DNA from 2 places in the Paenibacillus sp. M-152 genome. Region 2 is predicted to be linked to the other one. Evidence: predicted binding sites of a transcription regulator. Region 2 holds the regulator's gene; the other holds the start of a gene.
What was found. Region 2 encodes NrdR, which represses ribonucleotide reductase genes. Its sites were predicted from a motif close to AACACNATATATNGTGTT; they were not measured.
Positions count from the first base shown of each region.

Region 1: the regulator NrdR is predicted to act here: its motif matches at 7,250-7,267, upstream of nrdI (class Ib ribonucleoside-diphosphate reductase assembly flavoprotein NrdI).

Region 1 covers NZ_CP034141.1:2,067,224-2,076,464, forward strand. Annotated here, with positions in the region: gene EGM68_RS09480 (GrpB family protein) at 1-17, shown strand, start outside; gene EGM68_RS09485 (hypothetical protein) at 40-693, shown strand; gene EGM68_RS09490 (VOC family protein) at 786-1,211, shown strand; gene EGM68_RS09495 (MarR family transcriptional regulator) at 1,439-1,912, shown strand; gene EGM68_RS09500 (MFS transporter) at 2,058-3,293, shown strand; gene nrdF (class 1b ribonucleoside-diphosphate reductase subunit beta) at 3,469-4,434, opposite strand; gene nrdE (class 1b ribonucleoside-diphosphate reductase subunit alpha) at 4,653-6,737, opposite strand; gene nrdI (class Ib ribonucleoside-diphosphate reductase assembly flavoprotein NrdI) at 6,724-7,083, opposite strand; gene EGM68_RS09520 (DUF2500 domain-containing protein) at 7,492-7,857, shown strand; gene EGM68_RS09525 (GNAT family N-acetyltransferase) at 7,917-8,477, shown strand; partial or broken gene EGM68_RS26040 (MFS transporter) at 8,528-9,082, shown strand; gene EGM68_RS26045 (MFS transporter) at 9,106-9,241, shown strand, end outside.
Region 2 covers NZ_CP034141.1:1,895,364-1,904,604, reverse strand. Annotated here, with positions in the region: gene EGM68_RS08645 (alpha/beta hydrolase family protein) at 1-215, shown strand, start outside; gene EGM68_RS08640 (GNAT family N-acetyltransferase) at 202-555, opposite strand; tRNA gene EGM68_RS08635 (tRNA-Lys) at 892-964, opposite strand; tRNA gene EGM68_RS08630 (tRNA-Ala) at 976-1,051, opposite strand; gene nrdR (transcriptional regulator NrdR) at 1,182-1,649, opposite strand; gene EGM68_RS08620 (alpha/beta-type small acid-soluble spore protein) at 1,755-1,979, shown strand; gene EGM68_RS08615 (lytic transglycosylase domain-containing protein) at 2,098-2,661, opposite strand; gene coaE (dephospho-CoA kinase) at 2,658-3,254, opposite strand; gene EGM68_RS08605 (MntP/YtaF family protein) at 3,265-4,062, opposite strand; gene mutM (DNA-formamidopyrimidine glycosylase) at 4,175-5,005, opposite strand; gene polA (DNA polymerase I) at 5,077-7,731, opposite strand; gene phoU (phosphate signaling complex protein PhoU) at 7,907-8,566, opposite strand; gene pstB (phosphate ABC transporter ATP-binding protein PstB) at 8,606-9,241, opposite strand, start outside.

The DNA of each region.
Region 1 (9,241 bases), 170 kb from region 2:
GACAAATGGAATTTTAGTACGCATGAACAAGGTGGAGGTATGATGAAAAATATGATGCTTGATGCACAGGTAACGCCGAATGGTTTAAAAGAGAGAATGATGCTGCTATCAGCGCTGGATATTATATTGTCTTCAGAAGATTGGTTACGCACGTATCGTATGCAGTCTGAATGGTCTGGTGATGTGTGCCTGGGTGAGGTGAACAATGGCGCTGGAGATACGATTCATATGCTATGGACACGTGGAGGTGTGTTGTTGAAGGGTTTTGACCACGAATCCCCTGTAAGTCCTCATGCAAGAGACGAATATGAGGTCTGGCCGGGCATGTACGACGGTGTGCCTGATGATATGATGGAGCTTTTGGAAGATGAAGCGCTAGAGAAAGAGGACGTTACCTTTTGTATGTGGAGGGAAGCGGGAGATAAGGAGTGGCGTATGGGCAACGCGAACTTTCCTGAGGGATATGACGATGGCTCATCCTTTTTGCTGGGGAAAATTATAGTTACACCGGAGGAATATCAGGATTGGGCTGAGAGTTACTATGAGCTGCCGATTTCTCTAGGGGTGGTAAGCCAGATTTTCAACGGCGTTCCGATCACTGCCCAGATGATCTCTGCGCTTCATCCACAGCGTAACGTTACGGAAGTGGTAAAGGAGCTAAAACAGCTTGGCATTCAGGTGCATGAAAGCTAAGAATGCAGATTTGTTTTTCTTGACAAGTTTTGTATATAATACAGGAGAAATGGCTGGGTTAATCACCTCGAATTAAAGGAGCTGTGTTGAAGATGTCCAAACGTTTGATTCCTTACATCACGCTGGATGGAAATGCACGAGAAGCAATCGAATTTTATGAAGAGGCATTGGATGCCCAACTGCTTTTTATTCAAACCTTTGGGGAAATGCCGGAAAATCCCGATTTTCCCATTCCCGCAGAGGTCAAGGAACGTGTGGGACATGCTACCCTTAAAGTAGGTGAGACAGAGCTCATGTTTTCTGATACCTTTCCCGGCTCACCGTTTAGCAGCGGGAATCAAGTGAGTATCTGTATTACAACCGATAGTGTGGAGCAAGCTAAAAAAATGTTTGATGCTTTACAGCAAGGAGGACAGGTGGGAATGCCTTTGCAGGAAACCCATTTTAGTCCAGCTTATGGGAATGTAACAGACAAGTTTGGTGTCACCTTTCAAATGTTCACAGAAGCTCGATCGTAGTAAATAGAAAACGGCCCGATCCGCTACTATAGCGATCTGGCCGTTTTTTTGCGTGCATGTCCTTCGTCTGAAAAATAAATATACATACATAAAGGTATGGGGAGTGTTTGGATCTCTTTTTTTATGTATCGCTCAATTCCTAAAATAATCATTTTGTTATTGTTGAAATGGAAATAAAAATATATTATATTAAATTGTTAATGCACCAACGGGTGGGGGGATAGTCCATGAACAAAGAAGAACAGGTCATAATGGGTTTCAGGGACTTGTATAACAAGATGGTTTGGCTTAATAAGGATAAGATGGAGGACAGTCTTAAGGGTCATAAGCCTTCTGAAGTACATTGCATGGAATACATTGAAAAAAATGTACATTCTAACGTGACAACACTTGCAGAGTCCCTTTATATGACTAGCGGTGCCATAAGTAAAATAACTAAAAAGCTCATAAAAAAAGGCCTTATCGAAAGCTACCAGAAGCCGGATAACAAAAAAGAAATCTATTTTAGGCTTACTGAGCAAGGGAAAGTAATCTATAAAATCCATGAGGAACTGCACAAAGAGTTTCAAGAGCGGGATAAAGCCGTATTTGAGCAGGTAACTGATGAGCAATTTGACAGTATGCTTAGCTTCATAGATAAGTATAGCAGGCATTTGGATGCAGAAATAAAGAAAAAGGGTAACGATATTAAGTCGAAATAAAATTTGAATAATGAAAATCAAACCATAGGCAGCCGGGCTCTATTGAGAACGGACTGCTTTTTTTTATTTCCTGGGAAGGAAAAGTATGATACGATAATTTTGTTTCCTGGGAAGAAAAATCGCGACTTTTGAGGGGAGAATTGGAGTGTTCAAATTTAGATCACATAATGAACAGACCACAGAACAAACCGTAGATAAACACGCTTTAATATTCGGCCTTATCTCTGTGTTTCTTTGCGGAATAGGCTTCAGTATCATAACACCTGTCGTCCCATTCTTAGTGCAGCCTTATACAAGCAGTCCAGAAGAACAAGCCATAGTTGTTACGCTACTGACCTCTGTTTATGCATTTTGCGTGTTTTTTGCGGCTCCCGTACTTGGAGCTTTGAGCGACAAATATGGTCGTCGTCCATTGCTCTTAATATGCCTTTTGGGTTCCGTAATCGGGTACTTAGTTTTTGGTATAGGAGGAGCTGTATGGGTACTATTTGCTGGACGCATCATGGAAGGTATAACAGGTGGGAGCATAAGCACGATCTTCGCATATTTTGCAGACATTATTCCTCCAGAACAGAGAACTAAATACTTTGGATGGGTGAGTGCGGTTGTAGGTGTCGGCACGGTCATTGGCCCAACCCTAGGAGGATTACTTGCCAAGTTTGGTTATTCTGTACCCATGTATTTTGGAGCAATAATCACTTTATTGAATGTTGTTTATGGATTCTTTATTATGCCGGAGAGCCTTGACAAGAAACATAGACTGAAAGAGATCACCTTTGTAAAACTGAATCCATATACACAGCTTGCAAACGTACTTTCCATGAAAAACTTGAAAAGGCTACTTGTCTCAGCATTCTTACTCTGGATACCCAACGGATCTTTACAGGCAGTTTTTTCACAATTTACAATGGATACCTTCGGTTGGAAGCCTGCATTAATCGGACTTATGTTTTCGATTATGGGATTCCAAGATATCATTTCACAAGGTTTCATCATGCCAAAGCTCTTGATAAAACTTAGTGATAAACAGATAGCAATTCTGGGAATGGTCTCGGAGATTATAGGCTATGGTCTTATTGCGCTATCTGCTTTGTTCTCATTCTATCCACTTATTATCGCTGGAATGTTTATATTTGGTTTTGGCGATTCGATCTTTGGACCTTCATTTAATGGGATGCTCTCCAAGTCTGTCAATTCTAGTGAACAAGGAAGGATTCAAGGAGGTAGTCAATCTATTCAGGCTTTAGCAAGAATGATTGGACCTATCATTGGAGGTCCAATCTATGTATCATTTGGTCATGCCGCACCCGCTTTTATGGGTATGATTCTTATAGCGGTGGCCATACCAGTTTTATATAAGAGAACGCATGCGAATATGTAAACTACCGCTCGAAGCTTTCCGTAACCACCTGCATAGCAGGTAGTTTTAAGAAAATAATAGGGTTTCAGAACTTAGGAATAAGTTCTGAAACCCTATTTGTTTACAGTCTGAGCCATCCGCATGTGGATGGCTCTTTATAGTATCGCCTTGCTAAATTCATTTTACGTATGTGTACTTATACGCCAAAGTTAAAATCATCATCTGTTAGCGGCTCTACATTCATCGCCCGCACATAGCCGTTTCCTTTTTTAGAAAAGAAATCATGCTGCTTGGTGTGGGTGCTGATGCCGTTGAATACAATGGGATTGACTTCTTCTTCTTCAAAAAGTGGATCAAAGCCCAGGTTCATCATGGCCTTGTTGGCGTTGTAGCGCAAGAAGACTTTAACATCGTCTACAAGTCCAATAGGGGCATAAATTTGCTCGGTATACTGTTCTTCGTTATTGTGCAAGTAGCGCAGCAAGCCTACCAGCGTCTGGTAGAGATCGCGTTGTTCTTCCTCGTCCAGTTCCGCATAAATCTCCTGTGCCAGTACACCTACGTAGACACCGTGTATACTTTCGTCCCGCAGGATCAGATCGATAATTTCCCCGCTGCATGTCAGCTTGCCCTGACCCGCCAGATAGAGAGGATAGAAGAAGCCGCTATAAAACAAATAGCTTTCTAACAGCACCGATGCAGCCATCGCGAGATACAGGTCTTTCGGTGTATGAATGTTCATATAATACTGACGAATGGTTTCTGCTTTCGTTTGGAGATGCGGATTTTCTTCCACCCAGCGGAATACACCGTCAATTTCTTCCGTGGAAGCCAGGGTTGTAAAGATGCTACTGTACGACTTGGCATGAATTTGCTCCATCATCGCCATAAAGCTTAATACCGCTTTGCGTTGCAGTCCGTCCACATGCTCCATAATTTGCGGCATACCCACGCCGCCTTGAATGGTGTCCAGCAGGGTCAAGCCGCCCAGCACCTTCATGTAGGCTTCTTTTTCGATATCACTAAGGGTTACCCAGGACATTTTATCGTCAGACAGAGGAATTTCATCATCCGTCCAAAATTGCATAATGTTCTGGTTCCAGAACATCAATGTGAAATCATCGTCCGAGCGGTTCCAGTTTACAGCTTGTATACCTGTCATTGTTAGCATTCTCCCTTCAGCTTGCGAGATTCCCTGGAAACACACATTGAGAGGTTACCGGAGAGTCATCGTATGCTTGACATACGGAAGCTGTATCCGCGAGGGCCTTGTTCAATCCTGTAAAGGTCTGAACCACGCGCTGGATACAGCTTCTAATGCCAAGCATTCATATCTATTCAAAATCTCATTTTATTCTATAGCTTGTTACCATGTATGCATTAGATGGAGCAAGTGAGGCACTCTTCCACAGACAGTTTTTTGGTACGTGTGTAGTATAACGATTTAAGTCCTTTATGTGCGGCGTACAGATAGCAACGTGCTAACTGACGCGTAGTCACGTCACTGTTCACATGAAGCACAGTCGAAATTCCTTGGTCCACGTGAGGCTGGATTTCAGCAATCAGATCAAGCACTTTGAATTGATCCATTTGATAAGCGGATTTGTAAAAGAATACATTATCCTTTTGCAAATACGGCATTGGATAGTAAGTTGTTGAATTCGCATAGGTACGAGTTTCAATCTGTTCGACAATCGGCATAACGCTGGACGTTGCATTTTGAATATACGAAATGCTGGCAGTGGGAGCAATCGCCATACGGTAGGCGTGATACAGACCGTTCTTCATGACGTCTGCTTTAAGTGTGTCCCAGTCTGCTTGAGTCGGAATATAAATATCCTTGAACAGTTCTTGCACACGTGCCGTTGTCGGACGATAATCTGTGTTCAGATATCGGTCAAAATATACACCTGTCGCATAATCCGATTCCTCAAATCCATAGAAGCTTTGTCCGGCTGCTTTTGCGATTTCCATACTCTTTTCGATGGAATGATAGTTCATCGTCATAAAGAAGGTACGGACAAAATCCTTCGCTTCATTGCTTTCATATGCAATCTTGTTCTTGGCAAGGTAGCCGTGCAGATTCATGACACCCAGACCAACGGAATGCATTTCACGGTTCGCTTTCGCGACACCTGGTGCATTAGCTACTTGGGTCATATCGCTGACCGAGGTAAGAGCAATCATACCCTCATGAACGGACTCGCGGATTTTGCCGTGCTCCATCACATTTACAATGTTCAGGGAAGCCAGGTTACAGCTTACATCCCGGCGAATAATATCCTGTTGTCCATAATCGGCAATCTCAGAAGTTTCCTGTAGCTGGAAGATTTCCGTGCACAGGTTTGACATTTTGATTTGGCCCACGTTTTTAAGAGCATGCGCCTGATTTGCGTTACTCTTATTCATAATATATGGATAGCCAGACTCCAACTGAATCATGGCAATTTTCGTCAGCATATCACGTGCGCTCATTGCTATTTTTTTCTTCACTCGATCGTCAGCGAGCAGTGTATCGTACATTTCATCCAGATCCATGTCGTCCAAATGCGTTCCATAAGCCTTGAACACACTATAAGGTGCAAACACATGCAGCGGTTCATTATCTTGAGCCAGCTTGTAAAAGCGGTTGGGCACCAGCAATCCGATCGAAAGTGTCTTAAGGCGTACTCTTTCATCGGCATTAATTTTTTTACTATCCAGGAACTCCAGCACGTCCCATCCGAATATGTTGTAATAGGCAGCGCCAGAGCCTTTACGTTGACCCATTTGATCCGCGTAGGAGAAACCATCTTCCATCAGCTTCAGCACAGGCATAATGCCTTTTGCTGCGCCTTCTACACCTTTAATCGCCTCACCGCGTGACCGCAGCTTCGACAGGTTAACCGCCACACCGCCGCCAATTTTGGACAATTGCATGCAAGTGTTCAGTACATAGTTGATTGAGTTCAAAGAGTCGTCCATTTCGAGCAGGAAACAGGACACCAATTCCCCACGACGGCTTTTGCCAGCGTTCAGGAAAGTTGGTGTAGCTGGCTGGAGACGTTGCTCCATCATCGAGCGGGACAACAGGCGGGCCGTATCGGCGTTGCCGCGTCCCAAATGCAGGGCGACAGCAGCCACCCGGTCAGGGTAGTGTTCCAGGTAGACTTTACGGTCATTACTCTTCATTGCATAATCGGTATAAAACTTGGATGCTGCCATATAGGAAGGGAATTTAAAATTATAGCTATGAGTGATATGGAAAATATCATTAATTTCATCAGCCGTGTAGCTGTTATAGAAATTTTCGTAATAATCATTCTCAATCATATACAGCACTTGAGCAGCTGTGTCAGCAAACTTCAAACTCCGTTCTTGAACTTCCTTCATAAATTCTGCTACAGCCTCTTGGTCCTTTTCCAATTGGAAAAAGCCGTCTGTATCGCGTTTCATCAACATGTTGTTCAATTCAATATGCCGCAACTCGGCTCACCTCCTGTTTAAAACGCTCTACATCTCCGAACGTTCCAGATAATTCAAATTTGCTAATCACGGGGACATTATAATGGTCGGCAATCAAATCCGCACTTTTGGCAAATTTATCACCCCAGTTACGGTTGCCGCTTGCAGCTACACCAACAAGGTTTTGTGCATTTTTTTTCAAAAATGAAGATACCCTCTCAGGTATCTGTCCAAACCCGGTTGTATATGTAATGAGTACGTAAGGTTCTTCTATAGTCATTTGTTCCTCAATCTGAACAGCCGGAAGCTTGAGCTTGTTTATAAATCTTTTTACATTGCCGGTCTTGGAATCATAAGCAATCAGCATGGTGTGCAACCTCCTTAACAATTAACGAAAAAAAGAAAACGGCATTGCCAAGAGACCCATTATAGCTGTAATCCCTTGCTGGCTGCGCCATTTAAGATTTTTGACTCTATATTTACATGTATTTTCATACCTTTATCTTCAAGATATCGGGCATAAATACGTTTTTTACACTATATTTAGAGTACATTCTCTATTTTATATCTATATATAGTTTTGTCAATCGGTCTAGAGAGGCTCAGAGGACCTAGATCCGGTGTAAGTCCAAGCAGGGTGCGGAAAAGAGCGAAAGAACTTTTTTTTCGTAAGTATGTTAAAAAAGTATTGGAGTTTTTGAGGCTGGAGATGTACGATTTGTCAATGGGCAATAGAATGTAAAATTTACATTTTACTGTAGAAAGGATGAAGTGGATGGAAAGTGGTTTTTTTATGGAATTTCAATCGTTTAATATGATCTTTTTTATCGTGTTTGGACTTATTGCTATTGTAATTATTACGGGGATTGTGAAAACAATCGGAGCGGGTCTTTCCAATCAAGCAGCCGAACAGGTTCAACGTTCATGCAAGGTTGTGGATAAGCGAACTAGAGTGCGTGGGGGATCGGGTGATTTTTCAGCTTCGACCGATTACTATATCACCTTTGAGTTTGAAGGAGGTGAACGTAAGGAGCTGAAGGTAAAGGGTTCGGATTTTGGAATGATTGTAATCGGGGATCGCGGGGAGGTTCATTATAAAGGTACACGTTTTCTGGAGTTTGTGAGATTAATGGGAGCGTAAAGGGATGGCGAGGTGTTAGAGTATTACCAGAACAAATACATATAGGGAGGAAGCTGACGATGCCACATATCATTGGAGCACGAATTGTTTTAAGAGAGTACCGTCAGGAGGATATACCTGATATCCGAAGATGGGTCAATGACCCGGAAATCACACATGGTTTAAGCGACGTATTTATCTATCCGCATTCACTGGCTAATAGTGAATCGTTTGTACAGATGATGATTGACGGCAACTCTGAGATCAAGGGCTTTATCATTGCTCATAAAGACACATTGGACTATATTGGACAACTCGATTTATTCAAAATTAACTGGGTGAATCGGCACGCCACCCTTGGGATTGTGATCGGGCGTGACGGTGACCTGGGTAAGGGATATGGGCGGGAAGCAATCCGGTTGATACAAAAATTTGCGTTTCATTCGCTGAACCTGCATCGGCTGGAACTGGAGGTGTATGCGTTCAATGAACGTGCATATCGTTGCTATCTGGCATGTGGCTTCAAGGAGGAAGGGCGGCTACGGGAAAAGCTTTTCAGGGAAGGACAGTACTATGACATTATTCAGATGGGAATGTTGCGAAGTGAGTATGAGGCTGTAGAGAAAACGAAGGAATCCTGAAAGTGAGGCCACATAAGCTATTTTACTCCGTCAGCTTTCTGCAATTTTAAATGAGTGAAATCACGGGAACTACGCTTATTCTATTTCTATTAGCTAAAGGACTTTCTCTGCAAAGTGCGAATTTCTTGCTGGTTGTATTCTTTGTAAGTATTTTTCCGTTTGAAATACCAACAGGAGCTATTGCAGACAAATATGGAAGAAAGATTTCTATTGTTATGGGGGTCTGTTGTTTTCTAGTCTACAGTGTGTTGTTCGTTTGGGCAGATCACATGTGGCTGCTTGTGTTCGCACAAGTCTTTGGGGGTCTGGCAATATGCTTGCAATCAGGCTCGTTGGAATCCTGGGCTGTGGAAAACAGTGATAAGCCGATGGAAGTTCTTTTTACAACATCTAATAGTATACAGTATATTTCGGGATTTATTTGCGGTCTGTTGGGGGCCTTTCTCGCAACTTTTAACTATTCACTTCCCTGGGTGGCCAGCATTGTATCTATTATCCTGTGTATTTTTCTATGCTGCTTTTATATGGGTGAGAAGAATATTCCCCATCGAAAAACATCAACTACTCACATTAAAACGATTATCGGGGAAAGTGTCTGTATCGGTTTGAAAATAAGTCGATCTGGATTGTGTTTATCATTGGTTTATTTATCAGCTTTTCGAATTCGGCGGGGAATACCTTTCAACAGCCACGTCTGGTCGGTCTTTCTGAACAAGGGATTTGGATTATGGGGTTTATTAAGGCAGGCTATTCACTATGTATGA
Region 2 (9,241 bases):
ACGTAGATGTAAAAGACACCGAGCGAGTATATCGCCAAAAGATATCTCCAGAGCTGCTGTCTGTCATTCATTTGCCTGAAGTTGACCATTCCATGATGAATGAACAAATCGCGCATTCCAAGTCCCTAACCTTCTTAACAGCCATATTTGCCCCGAGACAATTGGTGAATAGTGAGTACCTGAAGATTCTTGCCGATTATGTCAGTCAGCATTAAACAATGATATTCTTTTTTTCCATATTTCTTTGGAATAGGCTAATGAAAACCCCATCGAAAAATAAAAGGACTGATCAGAACCCACAAAGATTCTTTCTACACCTTTGTCCTTGACTCTTTTTATGGCTTCATAAATAACGGCTTTTCCAAGCCCCATTTTTCTATACTTCGGTATCGTACCTACAGGCTCCAGTATTCCTATTTTATTTAGCTCGTCGTACCAGAGAGTAGTGAAAGAAGCAACTTCATTCGCATCCGAAATTCTAAACCCGTTTGGTAATTCCAGCTTTACATCATGCGGTACATTCATATAGGACGTCGTTTCTTTCCCATCCTGCAAGATGTACCCTCTTTTTTCAAAAGCTCCTTCAGTTGCTCTCCATCCTCGTTTACGATTATATCTAAGTAGCTACATTCTCACCATGTAAAGTTAATTTCAATTCATTTCAGCATAATCTATTATTTCATTTAGAAATTCATTTGAAGGAACTCAACTCATTTGTAAAATACGAACTGCGTTGAAACAACGATCAAAGTTACACTCACAAACAATGGGTTGCTATTTATAATCAAACTCGATAAGCGCTCATTCAACCCTTACCTGCCCTTGGTTAGGCTGGAAACAGATCTATGAACAACAAAAAAAAACGGCATTTCTGCCGTTTTTTCTAAAGAATGGACTCTCAGGGACTCGAACCCTGGACCAATTGATTAAGAGTCAACTGCTCTACCAACTGAGCTAAGAGTCCATATAAAATTATGGTGGAGCCTAGGGGGATCGAACCCCTGACCTCATCGCTGCCAGCGATGCGCTCTCCCAGCTGAGCTAAGGCCCCGTCACATGTAAATGAATTAACGTTTCAAGCGACTTCTATATCATATAAAATATTCGACCCTGTGTCAATACTTTTATAAAAAAAATATAATCCTCTTTCCACAACGGCCCTAAAAAGATACAGTCAGCGATCAGTCGCTGTCTGTATCTTTGGATAACAGTGTTTTCAGTTCCTTCATAAACATATTGATGTCTTTGAACTGCCGATAGACGGACGCAAAGCGTACGTAGGCGACTTCATCCACCGGATAGAGCTGTTCCATGACTAGCTCACCAATCTGCTGGCTATCCACCTCTGTGGCTGCTGTGTTGCGTATAGCGTTTTCCACCTGAGATACGATCAGATCGAGTTGCTCGACTGATACTGGACGCTTTTCACAGGCTCGAATGAGACCGCGCAGCATTTTATCACGGCTAAACTCTTCACGGCTGCCATCTTTTTTGATGACCATCAATGGGGTCTCTTCTACCATTTCAAAGGTGGTAAAACGCCTGGCACACTGCTCGCATTCGCGACGGCGGCGGATGGACTTATTATCATTCGCTGGTCGCGAATCCAACACTTTCGTGCCATTGTAGGCACAATACGGGCACTTCATAATCTCATCACTTCCTTTTTCCAATAAATTCCCGAAGCTTTTTAGTAATAATTTTGTCGAAACGGATCATAATATGTTTACCACGTCGCGAGGAGGTGAACAACAATGGCACAAGGAAACAATGGCAACTCCAACAACCTGGTAGTCAGCAGATCCTCCGGTGCTCTGGAGCAAATGAAATATGAAATCGCTCAAGAGCTAGGTATCAGCATTCCTCAAGATGGATACCAAGGTAACATGACTTCCTATGAGAACGGTTCGATCGGGGGCTACATCACAAAACGCCTCGTAACGATCGCCGAACAACAATTGGCAGGTCAATACCAATAATCTCGGTAATAATCAAGAAGTAATACGAAAAAGTGTAGGGATAGGCTGCTAAAAACAGCCTGTCCTGCGCTTTTTTCATTTTAAAGCGAAAAGGCTCATATTGTCATTAACCTGTCACTTAAAACTCATTATAAATTTTTGTATATTGCCTGTAATAGTAGATGACTCGCTGTACATAATGCCGTGTCTCACCAAAAGGGATTTGCTTAATGGACTCTTCTTTGCCATCCCACACCCCTTGATCCAGCCACTCCTTAACTTTACCTGGACCAGCATTGTATGCCGCTACGATGACCACAGGATTATCCTGAAACTTCATAGACAGGTTATGCAGATACCAGGTTCCCAGCTCAATGTTGGTGCCGGGCTCGTGCTTTACACTGTCCAGCGGGACCTTCTGAATCTGGGCACTGTCCATAATCCAATTGGCGGTATTCGGCATAATCTGCATAAGCCCCAGTGCACCCTTGTGTGACTGCTTGCTGGTTTTAAAGTTTGTTTCCACACGGATAATAGACGCCACCAAAAATGGGTCCACTTCATACGTCTGAGAATATTGCCGAATTTCATCCTTATATTGAATCGGGTAAAACCATGACATCCAATTGGAATTGAGGAACAGAATCAGGACAAATCCGACAAACAAAATGAGCAGGACTCTTTTTTTACGTAAAATGTTCATGCAAGTCCCTTTCGCTGCCAAAACTGATCAATTTGCCGCTTCGTCTCAGTCTGTGTTCCGCTATTATCAATAACAATATCAGCCAAACTTTTTTTCTGCTCGATATCCATTTGTGCGGACAGGCGAAGCTCGGCTTGCTCTTCTGTCAGACCGTCTCTAAGCATCAGACGTCGGAGCTGAATATCACGTGGTACATATACAACCATAATTTCCTCGTACAGGCTCTCCAGCCCAGACTCATACATTAACGGGATATCTGCCAAAACAAGCTTGTCCGGCTGCTCCCGTTCATAAGCTTCCATGCGCAGACGCATTTCCTCACGAATAGCAGGATGCGTAATATCGTTAAGTGCCTGTCGCTGAACAGGGTCTCCGAATACAATCTCTCCCAGTCTTTTGCGGTGCAGGGTACCGTCACTGTTCACTATAGCTTGTCCAAAATGCTGTATGACCGCCGCCAGCACCGGATGCCCCGGAAGCATGACTTCCCGGGCAATGGCATCTGCGTCGATCAGCAGCGCACCCTTGGCGACCAAAAGAGCCGACACGGTGCTTTTTCCGGTAGCGATCCCTCCGGTTAATCCGATATTCATGCTCTTCACCTCATAACAGCTTCAATATGCCCATCATAATGAGTAATAATGCCGGCAATACACCGAGCGCCTTCATAAATCGAAATGCTGACAGGAAGAACCCTGCCTTCATACCAGCAATTAAAAATACACCACTGAATAACGTAATAGCCAGCGCAGTAGACAGGGGCTGAAAACCAAGCATGGCTGCACCTAATCCCGCTCCGAACGCATCGACCGATAATGCAATACCTAACCAAACCGCTTCGGTAGCAGATATACTGCCGGAACGGTCCATATCCGCAGCAGATGGGCTTCGAAGAATCCGAATAACAAGCCCCCATTTGCGGAACTCCAGCGAAAATAACGTTCGCTCCTCTTGCTGTAGCTCCAAAGAGGTTTCTGTCGGTAGGCCTTTTCCTGAGCTGCTTAGAGACTCTGTATTGGCATCCTCTGCACTTTTTTTCTCCGCAAGTGCTGATATATTCTCTGAATCAACCTGTTCCGTAAGGCGAAGATTCCCCGGGACTTCCGCTGCTTCCTCCGTCAAATCTTCCTTGCGGTGCAGAGCCTGAATCAAAGAGTAGCAGCCGATACAGATCAGAATGACAGCACCGAAAACCGTCGTATATACAGGAGACAGAACACGAGATAGTAATGCGCCGAGCTGCATGGATATGCCGATCACTAAACCTGAACATACTGAGATGATCGCAATCGACAACAGTGGAATTTTCATTTTGCGCAGACCATATGTAACACCGACTCCGAAACTGTCCAAACTTAGTGCAAATGCCAGTAACAGCAGGGCTCCCCAATGATTTGCCACTCCAAATTCCCTCCCATTGCGAAGGCTGGGCCTTACAGCAACCTACTTCCTTCGCAGTATTGGTACTTGGAACAATATATGAGAGGGATGGGCTTGGGGTGACTGTGCCTGTTTAGCGCAAAGGCTGGCAGACCGGGCAATGATGTGTGCCACGTCCGGCTACGACGGATTTTTCGATCAATGTACCACAGTTCATGCAAGGCTTCGCGTTACGTCCATAAATTTGCAACTGATGCTGGAAATCGCCCGTTTTGCCCTGTCCGTTGACGAATGATTTGATGGACGAGCCACCAACCTGAATCGACGCGCCCAGCGTGGAGACAATAGCTTCATGCAGTATGCGAAATTGACTATCCGTTAAGCTTTTGGCTGGCTGTGCCGGATGAATCCCTGCCTTAAATAACGATTCATCTACATAAATATTCCCGATGCCTACTACATATGACTGGTTTAACAGCGCTGCCTTGATCGAAGTCGAACGAGTTCCAACAGCGGCACGCAGCATTTCAGGTGTAAAAGCCTCGTCCATCGGTTCCAAACCGAGTTTGTTTAGCGGCTTTTCCAGCAAATCCTGTCCTGCCGGAAATAAGTGCATCGTGCCGAACTGGCGCACATCCTGATAACGCAGCTCCGTACCATCTTTAAAATGAAAGATGACATGGGTATGCTTTTCCACAGGATCATCTTGTGAATACAATCCATAGCGTCCTTCCATTCGAAGATGGGAGACAAGCACCAGCCCGTCCAGCAAAATCCGAAGAAACTTACCGCGTCTCTCCACTCCTGTAATCCGGTGGCCGGCCAATTCCATCGCAAATGCGTGGATATCATCGGGACGTTGGATAATACGAGGCAAATTTACGGTTACATGATCTATATGTTTATCAACGATAAGCTCGTTTAGTGTTCGTTTAATGGTTTCTACTTCCGGTAATTCCGGCATGATGTCTTCACCTCACCCTATATTATAACGGAAGCAACGTCAAATTGGGACTATCTGCTCATTGAAATATCTTACTTGGCCTCATACCAATTGCTGCCATAGCTGACTTCCGCTTTAAGCGGTACAGCCAATTTTAATGCAGCTTCCATGGTAGCCGGGACAAGCTCTTTCATCGTCTCCATTTCCTCAGGCGGAACCTCGAATACAAGCTCATCATGTACTTGTAGCAGCATGCGGCTGCGAAGATTGCGTTCACGCAGCGCTGCGTCCATCTGCACCATCGCCAGCTTGATAATATCGGCTGCGGTACCTTGAATCGGCGTATTCATCGCTGTACGCTCAGCGAACGAACGCTGGTTGAAATTGCTGGCGTTAATCTCAGGCAAATATCGTCTGCGTTCCAGTAGCGTTTTTACGTATCCATCCCTCTTCGCATCCTTCACAATATCATCCATGTAACGGCGAACACCTTGGAACACGTCAAAATACTGGTCGATAAAGCGAGCCGCTTCCTTCCGGGTAATATTCAAATTTTGCGACAGACCATAGTCGCTAATCCCGTAAACGATCCCAAAGTTGACCGCCTTTGCGGAACGACGCATATCGGAATCTACAGCTTCTGCTGGTACACCGAACACATCGGATGCGGTCTTGGTATGGATGTCCATATCGTGGACAAAAGCCTCTTTCAAACGCTCATCATCCGAAATATCAGCCAGCACCCGCAGCTCGATTTGTGAATAGTCTGCCGCCAAAATCGACCAGCCCGGCTCCGAGGGAACAAATACTTTGCGGATTTTGCGTCCTTCTTCGAGACGGATCGGGATATTCTGCAAATTCGGAAATTGACTGCTCAAGCGTCCGGTTGCCGCAACCGTCTGCCGGAAATACGTATGCACTTTACCTGTCTTCTCCGAAATTTCTTTAAGCAATCCTTCGACATACGTCGATTGGAGTTTGGCAATGGTGCGATATTGCAAAATATTTTGCACAATATCATGATATGGAGCAAGCTTTTCCAGTACCTCTGCATCGGTCGAGTACCCGGTTTTTGTCTTTTTAATAACTGGCAGACCCAGTTTATCAAACAAAATCTCACCCAACTGCTTGGGCGAATTAAGATTGAACTCTACCCCTGCAATGCTGTAGATCTCACCCACCAACGTTGCAATCTGGGCTTCAAATTCTTTACCCAAAGCGCGCAGTTCCTCTACATTCACCAAAATCCCCTGCTTCTCCATATCCGCCAGAATGCGTGATAACGGCATCTCCAGCTCATGGAACAGCTTGTGCATTTCCGTCTTTTCCAGTTCCGCCTGCTGCACAGGTACCAATGCTTCGATCACTGCTGCCTTACGTGCCACATGATCGGATAGTACATCCACGTCAGGAACTTTATATTTAGCTCCTTTACCAAACACTTCGTCATCTGGACGAATCGATGACAAGCCATACTTGGCTGCCAGTCCACTCAACGTCTGATTCGCGTCTGTCGGGTCTAGCAAGTATCCGGCCAGTTGCACATCAAATTCGGCTCCGGCAAACTCAATTCCATGCCAGTGTAAAGCCAAGTCTGTACGGTGCAAATCATGACCGCGTTTTTTGCGTTCAGGATCGGCAAGCCATTCGCGAATAGGGGTAGCTGCATCACTTTGTAGAACATTCAGTGTCATAAAGAACTGCCGCCCCGTTGCGGCAAATATTAAGCCTACAATTTCAGCATGATGCGGATTATCACCATGCGTCTCCACATGCAGCACATCTATGTTATTCAGCACTTCTACCAATTCGCTGATACGCTCTTCATCCAGCACAGTCACGTCTGCCGCGGCTTCCTCTACGCCAACTCCAGCACTGCCAACCTCGCCCGATAAGGATAAACGCTCCAGCAGGGATTTGAACTCCAGCTTCGCTAGAGCTGGTCCAGCCGTCTCAGCCTGCAGCCCGCTGAAAACTACATCTTCCAGCTGTTTGTCCAACGTTACATCCCGATAAATAGTCGCCAATTCCTTGCTCATTCGTGCATCGTCAGCATGTGTCTCCACGCGTTCTTTCATTTTGCCCTTCAGCTCATCCGTGTGCGCCAGCACCTCTTCGACTGAACCATATTGATGCAGCAGCTTGAGCGCTGTTTTCTCACCCACGCCCGGAATGCCAGGAATATTATCCGACGTATCGCCCATCAGACCCTTAAGGTCTATGATTTGGAGCGGCTTCAAGCCGTAACGTTCCTGAATCTGCTCAGGTCCGTACGTTTCCACCTCGGTAACCCCTTTGCGGGTTAAGCCGACCGTGACATGGTCTGAAGCCAATTGAAGCATGTCCTTGTCGCCAGTCACAACCAGCACATTGAAACCCGCTTCGTCCGCTGTTCTGGACAGGGTGCCTATAATATCGTCTGCCTCATAGCCATCCAGTTCAAATTGGGCAATGCCAAAGGCGGTCAATAGCTCTTTCAGCAGCGGAAATTGCTGGGACAGCTCCGGCGGCGTTTTCTCCCGTCCACCTTTGTAATCCTCGTACCCTTTATGGCGAAACGTAATTTTACCAGCATCAAAAGCGACCAAGATATGTGTTGGTTTGTGCTCCTCCAAAAGCCGCAATAACATTGTCGTAAATCCATACACCGCGTTCGTCTGCTGTCCGCTTGAATTCGTCAACGGCGGCATAGCAAAAAACGCCCGGTATATGATACTGTTACCATCTATAAGCATGAGTTTATCCATTTCGCACCTCACAAGTTCATCAATGCATTCGTAACGTTCTTACGTTTTACGCATTCCTCTTCCTATCTTAACATACAAGACTCTTTTTCAGAAAAAAACGGCTGTTTCCTAGCCAAATTTGCCTTTTGCTCAAAGACAAGTCTGGGTTGGAAACAGCCGCTATATACCAATCGCTCTACTGGTTCAAATCTGGTCTCTCCCCTGTCACGAGATATACAGTGCTTTCACCGATATTCGTGGCATGGTCACCAATACGTTCAATGTACCGTCCTACAAGCAATTGCAACATGGCTTGTGAAGCCTCTGCTGGCTTTTCTACCATAAAAGCGTATAGATCGCTGATCATGTGGCTGTACAAGGAATCTACCCGATCATCCTCTTTAGCCATTTTGTAGGCCAGATCTGTATTTTCATCCAAATAGGATTTGATCGCATTGTCGATCATTTCTTTAACAATGGAAGCCATGTGTGGGATATCTACCAACGGCTTCATCGCCTGTTGCCCTTCCAAGCGAAGTGTGACCTTAGCAATATCAAGTGCCAAATCGCCCATACGTTCCAAATCACTGGAAATTTTAAATGCAACAATGATCCGGCGTAAATCCTTCGCTACCGGCTGCTGGGTAATTATGAGCTTGGAGCCCATATCCAGAATATTTTCTTCCATTGTATTGAGGGATGCATCATTTTTGACTACCTGCTGGGCCATTTCTGTATTTTTGGTCTGCAAACATTCAATAGCCTGATCGAGCGCCTTCGAAACGTGTGCACCCATTTCGCGCAGTACGGCTCTCAGTTCTTCTAATCCTTCATCAAAACCTTTTCTACGTATCATTTCGAAGTCACCCCTTCTCGCATAATCATCAATTTGGCTTTAGCCAAAACGCCCGGAAATATAATCTTCCGTACGTGAATCCTGTGGCGTGGAAAACATCGTCTCAGTATCCGCTGCCTCCACTACAACCCCATTCAAAAAGAACGCAGTTCGACCAGACACACGCGCTGCCTGATGCATGTTATGCGTCACCATGACGATAGTATACGTGTCTCTTAATTCTTGAACCAGTTCTTCAATTTTCATTGTCGAGATCGGATCCAGCGCAGATGTAGCCTCGTCCATGAGTAAAATATCTGGCTGTACAGCAAGCGCCCGGGCAATGCATAGCCGTTGTTGTTGTCCACCGGACAAGCTCAGAGCAGAACGCTTCAGAAAATTTTTAACCTCTTCCCAAAGTGCTGCCTGCCGCAGACTTTGCTCCACCAGTTCATCTAACTTGTCCTTTTGCCGAATTCCATGCAAACGCGGGCCATAGGCCACGTTATCATAAATGGATTTGGGAAACGGGTTAGGCTGTTGAAAAACCATTCCCACCTGTTTACGCAGCATTTCTACTTCCATGGTATCGCCGTATATATCCTGACCTGCGATGCTCACGGTGCCTTCAATACGTGTTCCCGGTATCATGTCATTCATCCGGTTCAGCGTACGTAGCAAGGTTGATTTGCCGCA